2 regions of the Sphingobium fluminis genome follow, and region 1 is predicted to be linked to the other one. Evidence: predicted binding sites of a transcription regulator. Region 1 holds the regulator's gene; the other holds the start of a gene.

Region 1 (3,407 bases):
GGCGACGACGGTACGGCAAGCGATCGCCGCCGGTCGCATCTCCATGGCGCAGGAGGCCGCCGCCGCGATCGGGCAAGGGCTGGTCAAAAAGGGCGACGTGCTCGCTGTCGCCCGCGTGGCAGGCATCATGGCCGCGAAACGCACCGCCGACCTCATTCCGCTCTGTCATCCGGTCGCGCTCAGCGCAGTCACGATCGATTTCACGCTCGACGTCGATGGAGTCGACGTCACCGCGACAGCGCGGAGCGCCGGTCGGACGGGCGTCGAGATGGAAGCGCTTACCGCAGCCAGCGTCGCGCTGCTCACCATTTACGATATGGCCAAAGCGTTGGATAAGGGCATGATCATCGGTAACGTCCGTCTGCTCGCCAAGTCTGGCGGCAAATCGGGTGACTGGCGCGCATCATGAGTCTGATCCCCGTGAACGAAGCGCAAGCGCGCCTGTTCGCACTCGCATCCTCACTGCCGGCTGAAGAACTGGCGGCCGTCGATTGCGCCGGGCGCTGGCTTGCGCGCGATCTCCACGCCTTACGCGATCAACCCTGGGTCGACCTGTCCGCCATGGACGGCTATGCCGTCCGCGCGTCGGAATGGCCCGGCCCCTGGACGGTCACGGCGACGAGCGCTGCTGGCGGGGGCGTGCCTGATCCGCTTGTTCAGGGCACCGCTTGCCGCATCTTCACCGGCGCGCCGATGCCTATTGGTGCCGACGCCATCCTCATTCAGGAAAATGCACGGGTTGAGGACGGCCGGTTGTCGGGCCTTGACGATGCGTTGACGCCAGGCCGTCACGTCCGGCCCGCCGGGTCGGATTTCAGGACAGGCGATTCGCTGCTCCCGGCCGGCTCGTGGCTCGGCCCCCCGCAAATCGCGCTGGCCGTTCTGGCCGGGCACGGCTGTCTCCCCGTGGGCGGAAGGCCGCGCGTCGCCCTGCTATCCACAGGTAACGAGTTGGTGCCGCCGGGCGCCCTTACCCCGCCCGGCAGGCTGCCCAGTTCGAACGCACCGATGCTTGCGGCGATGTTGTCCGCGCTGCCCTGCGATGTCATCGACCTAGGCATCGTTCCGGATGATCTTCCCGCCCAAACCGACGCTTTTGCTCGCGCCGCCGGGGCGGATATAATCGTCTCGACCGGCGGCGCATCGGTCGGCGACCATGATCTGGTGCGCCCCGCCTTTCTCGCAGCAGGGGGCACGCTCGATTTCTGGAAAATCCGCATGCGGCCAGGCAAGCCGTTAATGGCAGGCACCATCGGGCAGGCAATATTCCTCGGTTTGCCCGGCAATCCCGTTTCGGCTTTCGTTACGGCGACGCTCTTTCTGTTGCCGCTGGTCCGGAGCATGGCCGGCGCTGCTGCTCCGGGGCCGCCCACCATCCGTGCAAATCTGGGTTCCATCTTGCCAGCCACCGGCGAGCGCGACGAATATCTGCGGGCGTTTCGAAGCGATGCGGGCGTCGTATCGGTCACCTCGCAGGATAGTGCCGCCATGGTTTCGCTGGCGGCGGCCGACTGCCTGATCCTGCGCCCGGCCGGTTCGCCTGTCGGCCAACCGGGCGAGAGCGTAACGATCCTTCCGATTTAGCGAGTGATCCTGCCCACCGGGGATGTCGGTGCCGCTTGACTTGCCTCAATTCGTTTCCTAAGTGTTCTCCATCCGTTCCATGGAGGCAAGTGGCATGTTGACGCCCAAACAGCAGGAACTGCTGAACTTCATTCACAGCCGGCTCGAAGAGGGTGGTGTATCCCCCTCGTTCGAGGAAATGAAGGACGCGCTCGATCTGCGTTCGAAATCCGGCATTCACCGGTTGATCAACGCGCTCGAGGAACGGGGATTCATTCGACGACTGCCCAACCGCGCGCGGGCGCTCGAGGTTCTTAAATTTCCCGAGGCCGTTGGCCGAAGCGTCAAGCCGCCATTTGCCAAGCCCCAGCTTGCGCCGAGCTTGCCGGTCGCGGCGAATGACGTCATCGAAATTCCGCTGCACGGGCGGATTGCGGCCGGCGTACCGATCGAGGCAATGGAGGGGCAGACTATGCTATCCGTCCCCGCCGCGCTGCTTGGAACAGGCGACCATTATGCGCTTGAAGTATCCGGCGATTCGATGGTCGAGGCCGGTATTCTCGATGGCGACTTTGCCCTCATCCAGCGCACCGAGGTGGCACGCGACGGGCAAATCGTCGTGGCGTTGATCGACGAGCATGAAGCGACGCTCAAATATTTCCGTAGAGAGGGGCCAAAGGTCCGGCTCGACCCCGCCAATAGCGCCTATCAGCCGCAAATCTACGATACCGGGCAGGTGCGGATTCAAGGTAAGCTTGCGGGGCTGCTGCGCCGATATAATTGATACGGTGGCCGGCTGCGGGGTGGGACCGGAACCCAGGGATGCGCGTCGCCGGGGGACCGGACCGTCTGGATGGTGGCGCTCTCAAGGTTGATCGCAATCCCGCCGGTGCGGCGCAGCAAGGCACGGTCGGCTTTCAACCAGCGTGCCCGACACCAGTTAGGCAAGCGGCGGTTGCTCAGAACGATATCCGCCGCCGCGCAGTCGCGCTCCATGGCTGCCCTGTCGACCAGCATATCGGATCGAGTGACCAGAATGCGCCACGGGCGCCCACCCGCAACCATGCGCAACGCGCACATGTCGGCGGAACAACGGGCTTCGGGAAGCGCCGCAATAGCGGCCAGTGCGCCGTCGAAACCAGCGCTCTCCGATAGAGAGTCGCGCACATAATCGCCCGCTCGATCACGCAGGATCGCCATGCCGCCGCCAGCCGTCCGGACCGCAACATGGCCCCCGTCGCCAGTCACCAATATGTCGGGCGGAGAAGCAGTAAAAATCGCGATTAGCCCCGGCAGGATGGCGAGCAGACCCAGCCAGCGCAGGCTTGTACGCCACAACAGCACCCAAAGCCCGCCCATCACCATGATCCCGTAGAGCCAAGGCGAGGTGGCTGGCGCGAGCATTACCGCCATCGGGCTCGCTGCGACACTGTGGGCAATGAACAGCAGCAGCCGCAGTGCTTGGCCGGTCAGCCACCACACCGGCGCGCCCAGCCCTGCGATATCGAGCAGAAGCGCGAGCGCCTCCAGCGGCATCACGACGAACGTCGTCAGCGGGATGGCGATCAGGTTGGCAAAGGCGCCGAGCAATCCCGCTTTGTGGAAATGAAACAGGGCGATCGGCGCCAAGACCAGTTCGACCGCGAAGCCCGTCGCGAGCAGCGCCAACAGCGCCCTACCGATGCGGCGCGATACGCTTTCGTCGCGCGCGGCAACGAACGCCCGATAGCGGGGATGTTCGCCGAGCGCGACGATCGCGATTACCGCGGCGAAACTCATCTGGAAACTGGGGCCGACCAGCGCATCGGGCCACAACGCCAGCACCACCAAAGCGCCCGCCGCAA
Region 2 (3,407 bases), 100 kb from region 1:
TTCACAAGCCGTCGGGCTATCTGACCGCCGAGCGCGATCCGCAAGGCCGCCCGACAATCTATGATCGGCTGCCAGACGATCTGCCGCGCGTCATTCCGATCGGCCGGCTCGACATGACGACCGAAGGCCTTTTGCTGCTAACCACCGATGGCGGCTTCAAGCGCCAGATGGAGCTGCCCTCGACGGGCGTACCTCGCACCTACCGCGCCCGCGCCTTTGGTGAGGTCAGCCAGCAGCAGCTTGAGGATCTGTTCGATGGCATCGAAATCGATGGCATCCGCTACGGTCCGATCGAGGCCAATCTTGAGCGGCGCACCGGCCGGAACCAGTGGATCGAAATGACCCTGACCGAAGGCAAGAACCGCGAGGTGCGCCGCGTGCTCGAACATATGGGGCTTCAGGTCAACCGCCTGATCCGCACCAGCTATGGTCCGTTTCTCCTCGCCGACCTGGCACCGGGCAAAGTCGAAGAGGTGCGCCAGCATGATCTCGTCCAGTTCCGCGCCAGCCTGAAGAACAAGGCATGAGGATCATCGCGGGTCAATGGCGCGGCCGCCCGTTGATCGCGCCGAAGGGCGACGCCACGCGTCCCACCGCCGATCGCACGCGTGAAACGTTATTTTCGATGCTCGTCAGCCGACTCGGTTCGTTCGAGGGGCTGGCGGTCGGTGATTTCTTCGCAGGGTCCGGGGCATTGGGTTTTGAGGCGCTATCGCGCGGCGCCGGCTCCTGCCTCTTCGTCGAGCAAGACAAGCCGGCGATCGACGCGATCCGCGCCAATGGCGACCGGCTCGGCATCCGCCCAGACATTCGCACCTCAAGCGTTCTTTCGCTGGGAAGCAGCCAGAGGCCGCTCGATCTGCTGTTCATGGACCCGCCCTATGGCACCGGAGCGGGGGCGGTGGCCCTCGACAAATTGTCCCGCCTCGGCTGGACCGGGCCCGCCAGCTGGATCAGCATCGAGACGGATCGTCGTGAGGATATATTGGTCAAGGGCTTTATCATCGATGCGGTGCGCGATGTCGGCAAGGCGCGGCTGACCCTGCTTCGTGCCGATGCCTGAAGCGGTCCGGGTCCCGCAAAGCACAGGCTTCACGAGACCCTGATCGATGATTAACGGTGGCGGCGCGCCTTACGCTGCCCTTCGCCGCGATTGATGCAGCTATCCTGCACCGTCTTGCTGCAAACCGGATAGTCCTTCGCTTCGGTCGGTGGCGGCGTGACGTTGCCCCCTACCGTGACCGGATTGGCGGACGTTCCAACCGGCGCTGTGGCATCCTTCGGCGCATCGGCCGGCGCTGGCACCATACCGGTATCGGCCGGAACCGCGCCGGTCGGCTGGCCTGCGTTGGGATCGGCAGCCTGAGGCGAGGCCGCCGCAGGGCTATCGGTCTGGGTCGCATCGCCCATCGGCATGGACGAAGCGGGATCGGCGGCAGTCGGCTGAGCGGTTTGGGCAGGCGCGGTCTGTGCGACCGCCATGCCTGTCAGACCAGCGGAAAAAGTCAGCAGGGCGGCGCCTGCCAGCATGATGGATTTCATCGGGATCATCCTTCCTTATCTTGTCGGCCCGTTGCATCCGTCAGGATGCGGCACGCGAAGAACCAGCACCGGTAAGCGCCCGTTCCCCTCCCGACGACGAAGCGTGGCTTATGCGCCATGGACTGACCAAAAACGGGGGAATTCAACCCGACGGATAGCGATCGAATTTGGGCAGTTCGTGCGCATCGGCCATCCATGATGGTGCATCCGCCACCTGAATATGGGCCTGCGGCGGGAGAGCCGAAGGATCGTCCAGCGTGCCGGTCTGGATGTCGACCATGCCGGGAAAGGCGACCGGATTTCTGTAAAACAGCCCGGTTCCGCAAGTACCGCAAAACGCGCGACTGACATTGTCGGACGATTGGTACGTCACCGGCGCACCGCTGATTGTCACCCGTTCCTCGGCGAACAAAGCCCAGCCCACCATCGGCGCACCCGCGCTCCTGCGGCAGTCCGAACAATGGCAAAGCGAACTATGTACCGGGTCACCATCGGCCTTATACGCGATGGCGCCGCATTGGCATCGGCCCGTGACCATATCTTCCTCCTTGCGTGATTCTCTTTTTGTTCTCATAGAAAGCGCCTCACGGCAAGTGCGCCACCTTGCCCCTGCCGTTGCCTCTTCCTAGTTGTTCATCGATGACACCCGACCAAGCCCCTGCTGACGAACCGCCATATCTCCGGGGCCTTAACGCGCCCCAGCGCGAAGCCGTGCTGACGACGGAAGGCCCTTTGCTGGTCCTGGCCGGCGCGGGCACGGGCAAGACCGCCGCGCTGACGGCGCGGCTGGCGCATCTGGTCGCGACGCGCCGCGCCTATCCGTCCGAAATCCTCGCCGTCACCTTCACCAACAAGGCAGCGCGGGAAATGCGCGAGCGCGTTGGCCGGATGATCGGCCCGGCGGTCGAGGGCATGCCCTGGCTCGGCACCTTCCACGCCATCGCCGCCAAGATGCTGCGTCGCCATGCCGAACTGGTGGGTCTCCATTCCAACTTCACGATACTCGACACCGACGATCAGTTGCGCCTGATGAAGCAACTCATTCAGGCAGAGGGCATCGACGAAAAGCGCTGGCCCGCGCGGCAGCTGGGCGGCCTGATCGACCAGTGGAAGAATAAGGGCCTGACTCCGCAGGATGTAGGCGCGGGCGAGAGCGAAGGCTATGCCAATGGCAAGGGGCAGAAGCTCTATGCCGCCTATCAGGCGCGACTGGCGCAGGTGAACGCCTGCGATTTCGGTGACCTGCTCCTGCATGTGCTGACGATCCTCAAAACGCATCGGGACGTGCTCGAACAGTATCAGCAGCGGTTCCGCTATATCATGGTGGACGAATATCAGGACACCAACTCCAGCCAGTATCTCTGGCTTCGCCTGCTCGCCCAGACCCGCAAAAATCTCTGCTGCGTGGGCGATGATGACCAGTCGATCTACAGCTGGCGTGGCGCAGAGGTGGCGAACATCCTGCGCTTCGAAAAGGATTTTCCCGGCGCGACGATCGTGCGGCTGGAACAGAATTACCGGTCGACGCCCCACATATTGGGCGCGGCGTCGGGCGTGATTGCTGAAAATGGCGGGCGGCTCGGCAAATCGCTGTGGACCGAGATCGATGTCGGCGAAAAGGTGCGCGTGCTGGGCGTGTGGGACGGGCCGGAGGAAGCGCGACGGGTCAGCGAGGAGATCGAGGCGATCCAGCGCACGGGCGGATCGCTGGACGACATCGCCATTCTCGTGCGGGCGCAGCATCAGACCCGTGAATTCGAGGACCGCTTCATCCAGATCGGCCTGCCCTACCGCATCATCGGCGGCTTCCGCTTCTACGAGCGCGCCGAAATCCGCGACGCGCTGGCCTATCTTCGGCTGGTCAA

The links. Region 1 encodes LexA, which represses DNA repair genes until DNA is damaged. Its sites were predicted from a motif close to GTTCCNCNCTTGTTCT; they were not measured.
Region 2: the regulator LexA is predicted to act here: its motif matches at 2,098-2,113, upstream of WG907_RS12585 (ATP-dependent helicase).

What each region holds. Positions count from the first base shown of each region.
Region 1 is NZ_JBBJUK010000004.1:213,995-217,401, forward strand. Features, by position in the region: gene moaC (cyclic pyranopterin monophosphate synthase MoaC) at 1-409, shown strand, start outside; gene WG907_RS13105 (molybdopterin molybdotransferase MoeA) at 406-1,584, shown strand; gene lexA (transcriptional repressor LexA) at 1,679-2,347, shown strand; gene WG907_RS13115 (ComEC/Rec2 family competence protein) at 2,308-3,407, opposite strand, start outside.
Region 2 is NZ_JBBJUK010000004.1:110,047-113,453, forward strand. Features, by position in the region: gene WG907_RS12565 (pseudouridine synthase) at 1-527, shown strand, start outside; gene rsmD (16S rRNA (guanine(966)-N(2))-methyltransferase RsmD) at 524-1,063, shown strand; gene WG907_RS12575 (Fe-S oxidoreductase) at 1,114-1,542, opposite strand; gene WG907_RS12580 (GFA family protein) at 1,685-2,080, opposite strand; gene WG907_RS12585 (ATP-dependent helicase) at 2,182-3,407, shown strand, end outside.